Regions from separate parts of the Streptomyces sp. NPDC093600 genome, predicted to be linked through region 2. Evidence: riboswitches for the same ligand, from Rfam matches in the RefSeq annotation. Region 2 holds a riboswitch; the other holds the start of a gene.
What was found. Region 2 has a riboswitch for cyclic di-AMP ahead of ACIRB4_RS18420 (M23 family metallopeptidase). Riboswitches for the same ligand answer to the same signal wherever they lie in the genome.

Region 1: another riboswitch for cyclic di-AMP. It lies ahead of ACIRB4_RS21440 (transglycosylase family protein); the one in region 2 lies ahead of ACIRB4_RS18420 (M23 family metallopeptidase).

What each region holds. Positions count from the first base shown of each region.
Region 1 covers NZ_JBIWIU010000008.1:280,474-288,766, forward strand. Annotated here, with positions in the region: gene ACIRB4_RS21415 (SurA N-terminal domain-containing protein) at 1-615, shown strand, start outside; gene ACIRB4_RS21420 (nucleoside triphosphate pyrophosphohydrolase) at 660-1,628, shown strand; gene ACIRB4_RS21425 (globin domain-containing protein) at 1,718-2,929, opposite strand; gene ACIRB4_RS21430 (cytochrome P450) at 3,260-4,522, shown strand; gene ACIRB4_RS21435 (transglycosylase family protein) at 4,637-5,641, shown strand; cyclic di-AMP (ydaO/yuaA leader) riboswitch at 5,856-6,075, shown strand; gene ACIRB4_RS21440 (transglycosylase family protein) at 6,079-6,774, shown strand; gene eno (phosphopyruvate hydratase) at 7,116-8,293, shown strand, end outside.
Region 2 covers NZ_JBIWIU010000007.1:16,747-25,039, forward strand. Annotated here, with positions in the region: gene ACIRB4_RS18400 (MFS transporter) at 1-640, shown strand, start outside; gene lhgO (L-2-hydroxyglutarate oxidase) at 775-1,971, shown strand; gene trmB (tRNA (guanosine(46)-N7)-methyltransferase TrmB) at 2,046-2,834, shown strand; gene ACIRB4_RS18415 (PrsW family intramembrane metalloprotease) at 2,974-4,284, shown strand; gene ACIRB4_RS18420 (M23 family metallopeptidase) at 4,295-5,416, opposite strand; cyclic di-AMP (ydaO/yuaA leader) riboswitch at 5,428-5,574, opposite strand; gene ACIRB4_RS18425 (PP2C family protein-serine/threonine phosphatase) at 5,786-6,946, opposite strand; gene ACIRB4_RS18430 (MFS transporter) at 7,129-8,293, opposite strand, start outside.

The DNA of each region.
Region 1 (8,293 bases), on a different contig from region 2:
GCCGCGCTTCTCGCCGTGGCCCCGCTGCTCGCTGCCTGCGGCAGTGACGCCCACCCGGGGGCCGCCGCCGTCGTCGGTGGGGAGCGGATCGAGGTGTCCAACCTCCAGGCGCAGGTGCGGGACGTGCGGAGCGCCCAGCAGAGCTCGCCGCACGCCGCGGAGCTGATCAAGGCCACCGGTGACCTCAGCCGCGAGAAGCTCAACGTGATGATCTTCGACCGGGTCGTGGAGCGGGTCGCCGCCGATCACGGGATCACCGTAGGGCGCGGCGAGATCCAGAAGGCCCGGGGCGAGTTCGCCAAGCAGAGCGGCGGCGAGGCGCAGCTCGCCGGGATGCTCCTCCAGCAGCAGGGCGTCGCTCCCGACCAGATCGACGGCGTCGTCCGCCGCACCGTCCTGATGAACAAGATCGCCGCCAAGCTCGGCGTCTCCAACACCCCCGAGGGCCAGAAGAAGCTCACCGAGGTCTTCACCGCCGCCTCCAAGGCGCTCGACATCGATGTGAACCCCCGCTTCGGCGCCTGGGACCACGACAAGATCCAGCTCGGCACCTACACCGCGCCCTGGCTGCGGCAGATCAGCCAGGCCCCCCAGGCTCAGGAGGCGGGCGCGTAGGGCCTCTCGTCCGGCCCCCACCCGGCCCCACGTAAGGTCGAAGGGTGAACGCCGAAGCACCCGTCGAGACCGGTCGTGTCGTCCTGCTGACCGCCAGCCACCGCGTGGCCCCCGGACTGCTGTCCTGGCCCGCCTGGCAGACGCTGCACGCCGCCGACCGGGTGGTGTGCGCCGACGAGCACCACCCCCAGCTGCCCTATCTGCGCGACGCCGGGATCACCGTCGAGCACGCCCGCCCCGACGCGCGGGACCTCGTCGACGCCTGCGCCGGAGGACGCACCGTCGTCGTCCTGCCGTCCGGCGAGGGCGACCAGGCCCTGACGGACGGCCTCGCCCGGCTGGCCGGCTCCGGCGGGGTCGCCATGCCCGACCTGGAGCTGCTGCCCGGCTCGTACGACCTGCCCGGCGCCCGCCTCCTCGACCTCGTGCAGGTCATGGACCGCATCCGCCGCGAGTGCCCGTGGTCCTCGCGGCAGACGCACAAGGGGCTCGCCAAGTACGGCATCGAGGAGGCGTACGAACTCGTCGAGGCGATCGAGGCCGGCGACCGCGTCGAGCTGCGCGAGGAGCTGGGGGACGTGCTGCTCCAGGTCGTCTTCCACGCCCGGATCGCCGAGGAGCACGAGGAGGAGCCCTTCTCGATCGACGACGTCGCCGGGACGATCGTCGAGAAGCTGATCCACCGCCATCCGCACGTCTTCGGCGACGCGACCGCCGAGACGCCCGAGGACGTCAAGGCGCACTGGCACCGCGCCAAGGCGATCGAGAAGCAGCGCGACTCGGTGACGGACGGGGTCCCGCTCGGCCAGCCCGGTCTCGCGCTCGCCGCGAAGCTGGCGGGCCGGGTCCGCACGGCCGGTCTGGACGTGAAGCCGCCGTCCGGCGAGGGCGTCGGGTACGCCTTGCTCGCCCTCGCCGCCGAGGCGGAGGCGGCCGGCGTCGACCCGGAGGCCGCGCTGCGGGCCGCCGCCCGTGCCTACCGCGACACGATCCGCGCGGCGGAGGGCCTGTAGAAGGGGGCCCAGCGCCCCAGGGCCCCCAGCCCCCGGCTGAGCGCCGCGCGCCCCGCCCCCAATCCCCCCGGGCCCCGTCCTCCCGTCGCTCACCGCCCGCGCGGGTCCCGCGCCTCCGGGTCGTGCCAGAGGAGGGCCGGCGGTTCGATGAGCCGCTCCGCACGGGTCGCCGGGCGCGGGTGGAGCCGGTCCACCGCCGGGAGGCGGTCGTGGAAGATCCGGGCCGGGTCGGCGCCCAGGGCCTCCACGACGGGCGTGACCTCGTGGAGGAAGCCGGGGGGCCCAGCGAGATAGACGTCGTGCCGGGGCCAGTTCCCACACGTGTGCAGGGCGTGGACCAGCCGCTCGGTGGCCTGGTCGCGGGGGCGGCCGGGCGCGGAGGCGATGTAGGTGACGTGCAGCCCGGGTATCCGTTCCTTCAGGCGCTCGACATCCTCCCGCCCGTACAGGTACTCCTTCGCCCGCGCGGCCACGAAGAGCCGTGCCTCCGCGCCGCCCTCCCGCGCCGCCACCTCTTCCAGGAGCGCCTTCACCGGCGCCCAGCCGGTGCCGGCGGCGACATAGGTCCGTGGCGCGCCGGGCTCCGTCCGTGCGGTCAGCGCACCGCCCGGGGCGCTGAGCCGCAGCGTCTCGCCGGCGCGTGTCCGGGCGACGAGCGCCGTGCTCATCAGTCCGCGCGGCACCTGGCTGATGTGAAGGTCCACCGTCCCGTCCACGCGGGGCGCGTTGGCGAGCGAGTACGTCCGCCAGACCCGGGGGACCCGCAGCGAACTGACGCCGGTGTACTGCCCCGGCCGGTACGGGAACGGCTGCCGCGGCCGCAGGGTCAGCACGGCCAGGTCCTCGCCGCGGCGGGTGTGCGCGACGACGTCGGCGTCCCACCAGGCCGGCTCGCCCCGCCCGGCCGCCTCCTCGGCCCCGCGCATCATCAGGTCGGCGATCCGCCCGTACGCCTCGGTCCACGCCTTCTCGGCCTCGACGCTCCACGCGGCCCCGGCGGCGTGCGCGAACGCGGCGACCAGGCTGGTCCCGACGGCCGTGTAGAACACGGGCGCGGCGAGGAACTTGCGGTGATCGCGCCCCAGACGCGCGAGATAGCCGGGGAGGCCGGGGTCCTCCAGGCGGTTCACGACATGGGTGAGCGCGGCGAAGAGCCGGTCGCGCTGGGGCCGCAGGTCCTCGGGGAACAGCTCGCGGATGCCCGGGTTGTGCCAGAACAGGTGGGAGTAGAAGAAGGTGACGGCATGCTCCGCCCGTCTCTCGACGACGGCGAACGTGCTTCTGAGCAACTGAGCGTCCACGGGAGCATCTAATCCCGGATCTCCACGCCAGGGACGCGGACGGACACACGCGTGGTCGCCACCCGGGCGGGACGGGACACGCCCGTGGTCGCCACCCGGGCGGGACGGGACACGCCCGTGGTCGCCACCCGGGCGGGACGGGACACACCCGTGGCCGCCGCCCCGGCACCGCCGCCGCCACCCGGCGGCGCGCCGCGCGTAGGGACCGGCACACACCCGTCGCCGCCGCCCGGCCGGGGAACGACACCCGTCGCCGCCGCCCTCGCGGGCGGACGGACACACCCATGGCCCCCGCCCAGCCCCCCAGACGCGGCGATTACTGTCGGGCCCATGCACGACCAGCCCTCCGCCCCCGGCGGCTCCGCCGCCCCCGCGCTCTTCACCTGGGAGTTCGCGACCGATCCGTACCCCGCCTACGCCTGGCTGCGCGAGCACGCGCCCGTGCACCGGGCGAAGCTGCCCAGCGGGGTCGAGGCGTGGCTGGTGACGCGGTACGCCGACGCGCGGCAGGCGCTCGCGGACCAGCGGCTGTCGAAGAACCCCGCGCACCACGACGAGCCGGCGCACGCCAAGGGGAAGACCGGGATCCCCGGCGAGCGCAAGGCCGAGCTGATGACGCATCTGCTCAACATCGATCCGCCCGACCACACCCGGCTGCGACGCCTGGTGTCGAAGGCGTTCACGCCGCGCCGGGTGGCCGAGTTCGCGCCCCGGGTGCAGGAGCTGACCGATCAGCTCATCGACGGGTTCGCGGAGAAGGGGAGCGCCGACCTCATCCACGAGTTCGCCTTCCCGCTGCCCATCTACGCGATCTGCGACCTGCTCGGCGTTCCGCGCGAGGACCAGGACGACTTCCGTGACTGGGCCGGGATGATGATCCGGCACGGCGGAGGGCCGCGCGGCGGGGTCGCGCGGTCGGTCAAGAAGATGCGCGGGTACCTCGCGGAGCTGATCCACCGCAAGCGGCTCGATCCCGGGGACGACCTGATCTCGGGGCTCATCAAGGCCTCCGACCACGGGGAGCACCTCACCGAGAACGAGGCCGCGGCGATGGCCTTCATCCTGCTCTTCGCCGGCTTCGAGACCACGGTCAATCTGGTGGGGAACGGGGTGTACGCCCTGCTCCGGAACCCCGGCCAGCGGGAGCGGCTCCAGGCGTCGCTCGCGGCGGGGGAGCGGGGGCTCCTGGAGACGGGGGTCGAGGAGCTGTTGCGCTACGACGGACCGGTCGAGCTGGCCACCTGGCGGTACGCCATGGAGCCGCTGACCATCGGCGGGCAGGAGATCCCGGCGGGCGACCCGGTCCTGGTCGTACTCGCAGCCGCCGACCGCGACCCGGCGCGGTTCGACCGGCCGGACACCCTCGACCTGTCCCGGCGCGACAACCAGCACCTCGGGTACGGGCACGGCATCCACTACTGCATCGGCGCCCCCCTCGCCCGGCTGGAGGGACAGATCGCCCTCGCCACCCTCCTGACGCGGCTGCCGGACCTGCGACTTGCCGTGGATCCTGCCGATCTGCGGTGGCGCGGAGGGCTCATCATGCGCGGATTGCGCACGCTTCCGATGGAGTTCGAACCCCTTGTCCGCTGACGGACCGTCAAGACTGTGACTTTTACGTGATCTCCGCTGCATCGACTTGTGACTGACGTTCGAATGCCGCTACGTTCACCGTCAATCTCAGCCGTCACGCGAAAGGCATTCCGCATGCGCTCCGGGAACGGACGTCACCGCAGACCCCGCCAGGCCCCCGCCATCGTCGTCGCCGCAGGCGTGACCGGATCGGCCCTCGCGCTGCCGCTGCTCGGTGCGGGCTCCGCCTCCGCCGCCGACGCCGCCACCTGGGACCGGGTGGCCGAGTGCGAGTCGGGCGGCCTGTGGAGCGCCAACTTCGGCAACGGGCTCTACGGCGGGCTCCAGTTCACCCAGGAGACCTGGGAGCGGCACGGCGGCCTCGCGTACGCCTCCAGCGCCGACCTGGCCAGCCGTGCGCAGCAGATCGTGGTGGCCGAGAAGGCGTTCGCCGCCGGCGGCACGGAGTGGGACACCTGCGCCCCGATCGCCGGCCTGACGAACGACGGCACCGCCCCCGAGGTCGACCCCGGGCCGGCCCTCGTGCCGGAGGAGCCCACGGGCCCGGTCGAGGAGTCGAACCGCACCACGGGCCTTCCGATCGCCCCGACGGCCACCGAGGCTGCCCCGACGGCTCCCGAGGTCCTCCCGACCGCCCCGACGGCCCCCGGGACCGTCCCGGCCACTCCCGCCGCCCCCACCGCGCCCGCGACGCCGGACGCCTCGACGGGCGCCGTCACGCCGTCCCCCACCGCCCCCGGGGCATCGGTCACGCCGTCCGCGCCGGCCGCCCCCGGCACCGGCAAGCACCGTGGCGACGCCGCTCCCGAAGAGACGGGCATTGCGGACAGCAGCGGAGAAACCGGTCGCCACGCCTCGCCGTCCGCGGGGACTGACGGAGTGACAGGTGAGGTGACCGCCGGTACGGGTGCGGAGAATACGGACACTCAGGGCACTGCGGACGAATACACCGTCAAGCCCGGAGACAATCTCGCCGAGATCGCTCAGGAGAACGAGCTCCCCGGCGGCTGGACCGCCCTCTATGACGCCAACCGCCGGACGGTGGGCGGCGATCCGGATCTCATCCTCCCTGGTCAGAGCCTCGACCTGACGCCCGAAACCGCCCCTGCGCAGGGCTAGTTCGGCAGCTTATGTCCGGTTCTGGCCAAGTGAGACATGGGTCTCTTTGTCGCGACCGGCGTGTTCCGTCCGCAAACTTTGCTTCCGTCACCTCTCACCTGCGCAAACGCTGTTCGGTACAGGGCAAGTAAGGGCGATTTCTCCCCTATAGACGTCTTTGAACTTCGCGGGGGTCTGTGTCTACGGTCGTGACCGCTCGCCACCGCGGGCCCCGTCGACCGAAACGCCGAATCCTGCCGTCGGTTGATGGGAACAGTCGTCGCGCAAGCGCCGTAGGCAGGAGCGGGGGACCCAAGGTAAGCGCCGGTTCCCGGCCGTCGAGACAGACGGACGGAAGGCCGGCTTGGGGTGGAGCCGCGTGCTGGTCACGCGGCCGGACAACTCACTTGGTCCGAACCCGACAGCTCACCTCGCAGGCGTCGGTGAGGAGAAATCGCATGCTGCTTTCCGGTAAGGGCAAGCACCGCCGTGCTTCCAAGGCCACCCGCGCCGTCGCACTCGTCGGCGTCGCCGGTGTCGCCGTCGCCGCCCCGCTGATGACCGCCGGGTCCGCCTCGGCCGCCACCGCCTCCGAGTGGGACGCCGTCGCCCAGTGCGAGTCCGGCGGCAACTGGTCCATCAACACGGGCAACGGCTACTACGGCGGCCTGCAGTTCTCGGCCTCCACCTGGGCCGCCTACGGCGGTACCGCGTACGCCTCCACCGCCGACAAGGCCTCCAAGTCGCAGCAGATAGCGGTCGCCGAGAAGGTCCTGGCCGGCCAGGGCAAGGGTGCCTGGCCGAGCTGCGGCGTGGGCCTCTCCAGCGCCGCGTACAACGGCGGCTCCGCCGAGCAGGCCGCCCCCGCGCAGCAGGAGCGTCAGGCCGAGCAGCCGACGACCCGCAGCGAGTCGCGCACCGCGCCGAAGGCCGCGCCCAAGAAGGCCGAGTCGAAGAAGACCGTCACCACCCCGACCGGCAAGAAGGTCGCGAAGGGTGACGGCGAGTACAAGGTCGTGACCGGCGACACGCTGAGCAAGATCGCCGCCGCGCACGACGTCAAGGGCGGCTGGGCGAAGCTCTTCGAGCTCAACAAGGACATCGTCGACGACGCCGACCTGATCTACCCGGGCCAGCAGCTCCACCTGAAGTGAGTCAGGCGGCCCGCGTGAGTCCGGCGGCTCACACGGGTCCCGGGGGGCGTCTCGCCCCCACGACCCTCCCGCGGTGACCACCCCGGTCCGGCGCGCCCTTCCCCCGTGCGCGCCGGACCGGGGTTCCGCGCGTTCGAGCCCCGCCCGCCAAGGCTCCCGCCTCGTTACCGTCCAGTAGTTCTGAGGTCGTTCGTCCATAGATGCATGCCCTTGGGTCCTTTTTCGTCCCAGCGGGCGGGCGCCCGGCTGGCTGGAGGCCGGGAGCCGGTTAGGCTCTTGTCGCAAGGCCAAAGAGACCCTGCACCGCATGCGTCACATCTAGCTTCACATCCCAGAAGGAGATGCTCGTGCCGTCCATCGACGTCGTCGTAGCCCGGGAAATCCTGGACTCCCGAGGCAACCCCACGGTCGAGGTCGAGGTCGGCCTCGACGACGGCAGCACCGGCCGTGCTGCTGTTCCGTCCGGTGCCTCCACCGGTGCGTTCGAGGCCCTCGAGCTCCGCGACGGTGACCCGAACCGCTACCAGGGCAAGGGTGTCGAGAAGGCCGTCCTCGCCGTCATCGAGCAGATCGGCCCGGAGCTCGTCGGCTACGACGCCACCGAGCAGCGCCTGATCGACCAGGCGATGTTCGACCTGGACGCCACCCCGGACAAGTCCTCGCTCGGCGCCAACGCCATCCTCGGCGTCTCCCTCGCCGTCGCGCACGCCGCCTCCGAGGCGTCCGACCTGCCGCTCTTCCGCTACCTCGGCGGCCCGAACGCGCACCTGCTGCCCGTTCCGATGATGAACATCCTGAACGGCGGCTCGCACGCCGACTCCAACGTGGACATCCAGGAGTTCATGATCGCCCCGATCGGCGCGGAGTCCTTCTCCGAGGCCCTGCGCTGGGGCACCGAGGTCTACCACACCCTCAAGTCCGTCCTGAAGACCAAGGGCCTGTCCACCGGCCTCGGTGACGAGGGCGGCTTCGCCCCGAACCTGGACTCCAACCGCGCCGCGCTCGACCTCATCGTCGAGGCCATCAAGCAGGCCGGCTACGTCCCGGGCAAGGACATCGCGCTGGCGCTCGACTGCGCCGCCTCCGAGTTCTACAAGGACGGCTCGTACGAGTTCGAGGGCAAGTCCCGCTCGGCCGCCGAGATGACCGAGTACTACGAGGAGCTCGTCGCCTCCTACCCGCTGGTCTCCATCGAGGACCCGCTGTTCGAGGACGACTGGGCCGGCTGGAAGGCCATCACCGAGAAGCTGGGCACCAAGGTGCAGCTCGTCGGCGACGACCTGTTCGTCACCAACCCGGAGCGCCTGGCCCGCGGTATCGAGGAGGGCTCCGCCAACGCCCTGCTGGTCAAGGTCAACCAGATCGGTTCGCTGACCGAGACCCTGGACGCCGTCGAGCTGGCCCAGCGCAACGGCTTCAAGTGCATGATGTCCCACCGCTCCGGCGAGACCGAGGACGTCACCATCGCCGACCTCGCCGTCGCCACCAACTGCGGCCAGATCAAGACCGGCGCCCCGGC
Region 2 (8,293 bases):
CGCGCGCGCCGCCGCCGACGTGCCGCTCGGCGGCTATGTCCTCGCCTCGATGTCGCTGCAGGCCACCTACCGGGGCTTCGCCGACGAGGGCGTGGACCTCGCCCAGGCCGCCCTGGAGCGCAACCGCGGGCTCGCCACGGCCCGCACCATGTCCTTCTTCCGGCTCGTCGAGGCGCGGGCGCACGCCAAGGCGAACGACGGCGCGGCGGCCGCGGCCGCGCTCAAGGCGGCCGAGGGCTGGCTTGAGCGCTCGCGGGAGGGCGACGCCGACCCGTCCTGGCTCGGCTTCTACTCGTACGACCGGTTCTGCGCCGACGCCGCCGAGTGCTACCGCGACCTGAAGGCGCCGCGCCAGGTGCGCCGCTTCACCGAGCAGGCGCTCTCCCGGCCGACGGAGGAGTACGTCCGTTCGCACGGGCTGCGGCTCGTGGTGTCGGCGGTGGCCGAGCTGGAGTCGGGCAATCTGGACGCGGCCTGCGCGGCGGGCACGCGCGCGGTGGAGGTGGCGGGCCGGATCTCGTCCGCCCGGACCACCGAGTACGTACGCGATCTGCTGCACCGGCTCGAACCGTACGGGGACGAGCCCCGGGTCATGGAGCTGCGGGAGCGGGCCCGGCCGCTCCTGATGGCTCCGGCGTGAGCCTGGCGGAGTCCGGCGTGGGTCCGGCGTGAATCCGGCCTGAGCCCGGCCTGGGCCCGGCGTGACGCGTGTCCCACCGGGTTTAGCGGCTTTGTCAGTGGGCCAGTGCACTATCGGGGTGGGAGGTGGTGCGGGTGTCCGTGCGGGACGTGGACTGCGACGTGCTCGTCGTCGGCGGCGGAATCGTCGGCCTGGCGACGGCGTACGCCCTGACGCGCGCCGCGCCCGGCACCCGGGTCACCGTCCTGGAGAAGGAGCACGGCCCGGCCCGCCACCAGACGGGGCGCAACAGCGGTGTGATCCACAGCGGGATCTACTACCGCCCGGGGTCCCTGAAGGCACGGTTCGCGGTCGCGGGCGCAGCCGAGATGGTCAAGTTCTGCGCGGAGTACGACCTTCCGTACGAGGTCACGGGCAAGCTCATCGTCGCCACCGACCGCGAGGAGCTGCCGCGGCTGCACGCGCTCGTGCAGCGCGGCCGGGAGAACGGCATTCCGGTGCGGGAGCTCGGGCCGGCGCAGATCACCGAGTACGAGCCCCGAGTGCGGGGCCTCGCGGCGATCCACGTCGGCACCACGGGGATCTGTGACTACGGCGCGGTGGCGGCGCGGCTCGCCGAGGCGTCCGGGGCCCGGATCCTGTACGGCGCGGAGGTCACGGCGGTCGACCGGCGGCCGTGGGGTGTGGCCGTCCGCACGGCGGCCGGCGCCGTGCTGCGGGGCCGGGTCCTGGTGAACTGCGCGGGGCTCCACTGCGACCGGGTGGCCCGGCTCGCCGGCGACGACCCGGGCATGCGGATCGTCCCCTTCCGCGGTGAGTACTACGAACTGGCGGACGCGTCGCTCGTCCGCGGCCTGGTGTATCCGGTTCCCGACCCGGCGTTCCCCTTCCTCGGGGTGCACCTGACGCGGGGCATCGACGGTGGCGTGCATGTCGGGCCGAACGCGGTGCCCGCCCTGGCCCGGGAGGGATACGGCTGGTCGGTCGTCCGGCCGGGGGACCTCGCGGGGACGCTGGCGTGGCCGGGGTCATGGGCGATCGCCCGGGAGCACTGGCGGTACGGAGCCGGTGAGCTGCGGCGTTCCCTGTCGAAGCGGGCCTTCACGGAGGCGGTGCGCAGACTGTTGCCGATCGTGGAGGAGCGCGACCTGCGGCGTGCCGCGGCGGGCGTGCGCGCACAGGCGGTACTGCGGGACGGCACCCTGGTCGACGACTTCCTGATCAAGGAGGCCTCGCGGACGGTGCACGTCCTGAACGCGCCTTCGCCGGCCGCGACGGCGTCCCTCCCGATCGGCCGAGAGGTGGCGGCAAGGGCACTGTCGATGTTGTAGCCGCCCCCGGTCATGGGGGCATGCCTCTTCGCCGGACAGGGCCTCAGCCCCCGGCCCCGTAGAATTGCCGCATTGTGTCTGAGTCCCGTGAAAACGTTCCGCAGTCCCTCGCCGAGCCCGTCGTCGCGCGGCGGGGCAGCCGGATGTTCGCCGCCGGTGAGGGGCCCCTGCCCGATCCCGCCGGATCGCACCACGAGCGGCGTATCCGCAGCTTCCAGCCCCGGCGCAGCCGCGTCACCGCGGGGCAGGCCGAGGCGATGCTCAAGCGCTGGCCCGACTGGGGCCTGGACATCGACGGCAAGCGGGTCCTCGACCTGAAGGAGATGTTCGGCGGGCTTCCCGTCGTCCTGGAGATCGGCTTCGGAATGGGCGAGGCCACCGCGCAGATGGCCGCCGCCGACCCCGGCACCGGCATCCTCGCCGTGGACGTCCACACCCCCGGGCAGGGCAACCTCCTCGGTCTCGCCGACCGCAACGGGCTCGAGAACGTCCGGGTCGCCAACGGTGACGCGATCATCCTGCTGCGCGAGATGCTCGCCCCCGACGCCCTCGACGGGTGCCGCGTCTACTTCCCGGACCCCTGGCCCAAGAAGCGCCACCACAAGCGGCGCCTCATCCAGCCGGAGTTCCTCACGCTCCTCGCGACCCGGATGAAGCCCGGGGCCGTCCTGCACTGCGCCACGGACTGGGAGGAGTACGCCGAGCAGATGCTGGAGGTGCTCTCCGCGCATCCCGACTTCGCGAACACCCAGCCCGACGGCGGCTACGCCCCCCGCCCCGCGTTCCGCCCCCTCACCCGCTTCGAAGGACAGGGCTTGGACAAGGGCCACGTCGTGCACGACCTGCTTTTCCGCAGGAAGTAGGGCCGCTTTTCCACAGGCCTGGTTCTCCACAGGGAGCAGGACTGCTTCTCCGCAGGGCTGCTTTTCCACAGGGGCTGCTTTTCCACAGGAAGTAGAACTCCCGCGCAGGCTGTCGGTGGGTCTGGTTAGGGTCGCTTACGTGTCGAACCCCGCCCCCGCCCCCGTTCCCGCCCGGGAAACCGAGGAGCCGGCCTTCCCCGGCGTCCCCGGTCGTGCCCAGTGGCGCTACCGGCCCCGGCGCGCCTTCTGGCGCGGCAAGGCGGTCCGGGCCGTCGCCGTGATCACGGTGCTCGCGCTCTGCGCCCTGGTGATCCTGGCGCTGGTGCGGGACCAGACAGGCACCGAGGGGTTCCTGGTCGGACTCGGCCTGGCCGTGCTGCCCGTGCCGCTCCTCATGGCCGCGTTCCGCTGGCTCGACCGCGTGGAGCCCGGCCCCTGGAAGATCCTGCTCTTCTCCTTCGCCTGGGGCGCCTTCGCCGCCGCGCTCGTCGCGATCCTCGCCAACTCCTTCGCGGTCCGCTGGATCGCCACCGCGACCGCCGACCCGGCGTCCGCGGACACCCTCGGCGCCACCGCCGTCGCGCCCGTGGTCGAGGAGAGCGCGAAGGCCGCCGCCATCCTGCTGGTCTTCCTCTTCCGCAGACGGGACTTCACCGGCCTCCTCGACGGAGTCGTCGTCGCCGGCTTCACCGCCACCGGCTTCGCCTTCACCGAGAACATCCTCTATCTCGGCAACGCCTTCGGCGAGGACCAGGAGTTCGGCGGCTCGGGCCTCGGCTCCGTGACCGCCGGAACGTTCTTCGTACGGATCGTGATGTCGCCGTTCGCGCATCCGCTCTTCACCGTGCTCACCGGACTCGGCTTCGGCCTCGCCGCCCTCGCCGCCCGCCGCCGGCGCGTCCGCCGGATCCTGCTGCCGCTGACCGGCCTGGTCCTCGCCATGGGCACGCACGCCCTGTGGAACGGCTCGGCCGTCTTCGGACCGTGGGGCTTCTTCCTGGTGTACGGCATGTTCATGGTGCCGGTCTTCGGGCTGCTGACCTGGCTGGCGATATGGAGCCGGCAGAAGGAGCTGCGCACCATATCCGGGCAGCTCCCGGCGTACGCGGCGGCCGGCTGGCTGTCCCCCGCCGAACCGCTCGCGCTCTCCTCCATGCGGGCCCGCTCGGTGGCCCGCGACTTCGCCGCCCGTACGTACGGCAAGCCGGCGGCGCAGGCGGTCGGGGAGTACGAGGCGTTCGCGACCAGCCTCGCCTTTCTGCGCGCCCGGGCCGAGCGGGGGACGGCGGAGGAGGACTTCACCGCCCGCGAGCAGGAGCTGCTGCACCACCTCTGGCAGCGCAAGGCGGTCGCCTCTCCCGCGCTGACGTACGCGGCGCGGGCCACCGGCCGGGTGTGGGCGCCGCCGCAGTACCTCGACTACGGCGGCTACAACCCGTACCGGAGCTGACCGGCACCGGTCAGAGGTTCAGGCCCTTGCCGCGCAGCCAGGCCGACGGGTCCACGCCGGAGCCGCCCGCGGTGTGGACCTCCAGGTGGAGGTGGGGGCCGGTGACGTTGCCGGTCGCGCCCACGCGGCCGATGGTCTCGCCGGTGCCCACGGACTGCCCCGCGCCGACCGTCATGGACGACAGGTGGCAGTACCAGACCTCCGTACCGTCCGCCAGTTCCAGGACGATCCGGTAGCCGTACGAGCCCGACCAGCCGGCGGACTTGATGGTGCCGCCGTGGACGGCCTTGACCGGAGTGCCGGTGGGGGCCGCGAGGTCGAGGCCGGTGTGGTAGCCGGAGGACCACATCGAGCCGGACTCACCGAAGGTGGAGGTGATGGTGTACGAGGAGGTCGGCAGGGCGTAACTGGCGGCGAGCTTGGCCAGGCGCTCGGCCTCGGCCTTCGCCGCGGCCTCCTCCTCGGCCTTCTTCTTCGCCTCGGCGGCCGCCTTCTCGGCGGCGCTCGCCTTGGCGGCGGCCTCTTCGGCGGCCTTCTCGGCTGCCGCCTTCTCCGCCGCGGCCTTCTCGGCGGCGTCGGCGGACACCTGCTGCTGCTCGGCCTGCTGGAGGATGCGGGCGCGCAGCGCCTCGCCGGCGTCGGCGGTGGACGCGGTGGCCGAGGCGTCCGTGCCCCCGCTGCCCTCGGCGTCCAGGGCGAGGGTGGCGGTGAGCGGCAGGGGGTTGTTCGTACCGGAGCCCGAGCCGTCCCCACCGTCGGTCCCGCCGTTCGCGCCGTCCCCGTCGTTCGCGTCGGCGATCAGCTGGCCGACGCCGGGCAGCGCGGAGGCGTCCGGGAGGCCGAGGTCGGGAAGGGATATGGAGACGGCGGGCTTCTCCTGCGCGGTGGCCAGGCCGCCCGCGCCGACGGCGGCGATGACACCGACGCCCAGGACGGTGGAGGAACGGGCGAAGTTGGAGCGCTGCTTGACGACGCGATGACGGCCGCCGGCGCCGGATCGCGCCTGCTGACGGAGCGAGTCCTCGGTGGGATTCCACTCCTCCCACGCGCCTGTCCCGGGGTCCGCCCCGGGGGCACCCGAGGCACCGAACGCGTCGAAGGGGGCTTCGGGGGCAGGGGTGTTGGACGCCACGAAGGCGCGCTCCTTTCCTTCCTTCTCGCCTACCGGGTTAGCTGACGGGTTCGGAGCAGGAAGGTCTCCTACGGGCATCTCGCACGGATGCGAGGCTGCCCGATTCACCCCAATTGGTGGTTCCCCGGTTCCTTTTCAGGATTCGGCGCGTGCGCACGGTGCCGTCTCTTGCGACGGCTGGGACGACCGCGCTGCGTTATCGAACGTTAATAGACAGAGGGTCCTGATTCCAAGCCGTTCCGGTTGATCATTAGCGAGATTGCGGGAGAATGGCCCGACTTGACCCTGCTTCAGTAAACGCCCGGCGAACGACGCGAACCTGACGGTGTGTCAATTGTTATCGGAGTGGCACCTTGTGACTACGGATGGTCACGGCACCACGGGCATCGTCCGCCGCCGCTCCGGCTGCCCCCGCGTCGGGCGGCTCACGGCCAGCAGCGCCATGTCGTCCGTCGTCCCGCCCCCGGTGTAGCGCCGCACATCGTCGACGAGCGCGTCCAGGAGCGCCTCCGGCCCCGGGAAGATCCGCCCGGCGAGCCGCTCGGCGGGATCGTAGAAGGCTCCTGTGGCGTCACGCGCCTCGGAGAGCCCGTCGGTGTACAGCAGCAGCGTGGCGCCCGGCGGGTACGGCGCCTCGTCGGCCCGGTCCGGCCACGCGGCCAGCTCGCCCAGACCGAGCGGCAGCGCCGGCTCGCTCGGCGCCAGCAGGGTCAGCTTCCCGTCCGCGTGGAGCAGCAGCGGCTCGGGGTGCCCGCGGTTCACCACCCGTACGAGACCGCTGCCGCGCGGGATCTCGGCCAGTACGGCGGTGGTGAACCCCTCGGCGGCGTCCAGACCGGTCCGCCGGGTGCCCTCGCGGGCCAGCGCCCGCTCCAGCCGCTGGGCGACGCCCTCCAGCGTCGACTCCTGCTCGGCCGCCTCGCGGAAGGCGCCGATGACGACGGCGACGGCCTCGACCGCGTCGAGCCCCTTGCCCCGTACGTCGCCGACCACGAGCCGTACCCCGTAGGGCGTGTCCTGGACCGCGAACAGATCACCGCCGATGAACGCGTCCGCCTGCGCGGCCTCGTAGCGAGCGGCGACCTGCAGCCCGCCGATCCGCTCGGCGGGCGTCGGCAGCACCGCCTTCTGCGCCGTCTCCGCGATCACCCGGGCCGACGCCAGCCGCTCACCGCTGCGCCGCACGACGCGGTTGATCAGCAGGGCGAGGGCGGAGACCGTGATGACGGTCAGGGTCTCGGTGAGCGCCGGGACGTCGGTGAGGGTGTCGTTGTAGACGTGCAGCCCGACGCTGACGAGGACGGCGGCGATCCCGGTGAGCAGGGTCGTCAGCATCGAGAAGAACGGGGCCGCGATGAGCGGGGCGGCCGAGAACATCGGGGCGGCGGTGAAGGCGGGCGGGGTGGACAGGTCGAAGACGGCCCCTCCCGCGATGATCAGCGGGGGCAGGGCGCGGATGAACCGGCGCGCGCGCTCCCCGCGCGGGCGCGGCCGGGGGGAGGACCCGCTCCCCACCGCTTGCTGCCCCACCTGTGCTCTCCTGCCCGGTCCGTACACGGCGACGGACGGTACCGCGCCCTTCCCAGCGTGGCGGGAGCCGCGCCGGGCGGCGACCCCCGCTCCGCCGACCGGGGTACGGGCCCGTGCCTCCCTGCCCGTGCCCGCGGGCACGGAAGCACGAGCCCGCGGGGCCCGGGCGCGGCCCCCCGTAGTCAGGCCGTCGCCGCGAGCCGTCCTCCCTGGGCCAGCGCCCCCACCGCCACCGCGCAGACGAGACCGACCCCGCACAACACCAGCCAGGGCGTGGCCGACCGGCCCGTCAGGTCGAGCAGCGCCCCGGTCCCCAGGTTCCCGAGCGTGATGCCGACCCCGCAGACGGTGTTGTAGAGGCCGTAGTGCGTCGCCACCCACCGCCCGCCCGACAGGGCGACGACCGTGTCCATCTCGTACGGGTAGAGGATCGCGTTCGCGAGCGCCAGGACCGCCGCGCACAGCAGTAGCCCCACCACCCCGCGCGCCGCCACCGGCAGCAGGAAGGCCGCGCCCATCAGTCCGAGCCCGAGGACCAGGCACCGCTCGCGCGTCAGCCGGCGCTTGCACCAGGCGGTGATCCGCAACTGGCCCGCCAGGGCGACGAGCGCCGAGACGACGAACAGCGCGGTCGTGACCCCCGTACTGTCCGCGGCCAGCGGCAGCGCGAGATAGACCTGGAAGGACAGGACGTACGAGCCCGTCATCGCGAGCGAGAAGAGCCAGAAGGTCCGGTTGGCGAGCACCGTACGGAACTGGCCGCCCTCCCCGGCGACCGGCTCGGCCGCCGCCTCCCGTACGCGTACCGGCAGATGGCGCAGCTGCACCACCGTCAGCGCGGCGAACAGCACCGCCGCCACCACGCACGTCAGCCGGAAGGAGACGCCGGTCAGCGCCACCCCCACCAGCGGCCCGAGCAGGATCCCGGCCTGGTAGTACGTGTTGAACAGGGCGAACGCCTCCACGCGCCGCTCCCCCGCCTCGGCCGCCAGATAGGCCCGTACGGCCGGGTTGAACAACGCTCCCGCCAGGCCCGTCGCCACCGAGGCGGCGATCAGCACGGGCAGCGACTGGGCGAAGGCGAGCGCGCCGAAGCCGGCCGTCCGCAGGGCGCAGCCGGCGACGATCAGCGGCTTGAAACCGAGCCGGTCGGCGAGGGCGCCGCCGATCAGGAACATGCCCTGCTGGGAGAGGTTGCGGACGCCGAGGACGAGACCGACCGACCAGGCCGCCATGCCGAGCCCGTCCGCGAGATGCGCGGCGAGGTACGGCATCAGCATGTAGAAGCCGAGGTTGATGGTGAGCTGGTTGAGGAAGAGGAGGCGCGCGGCGGGCTCGAAGGTACGG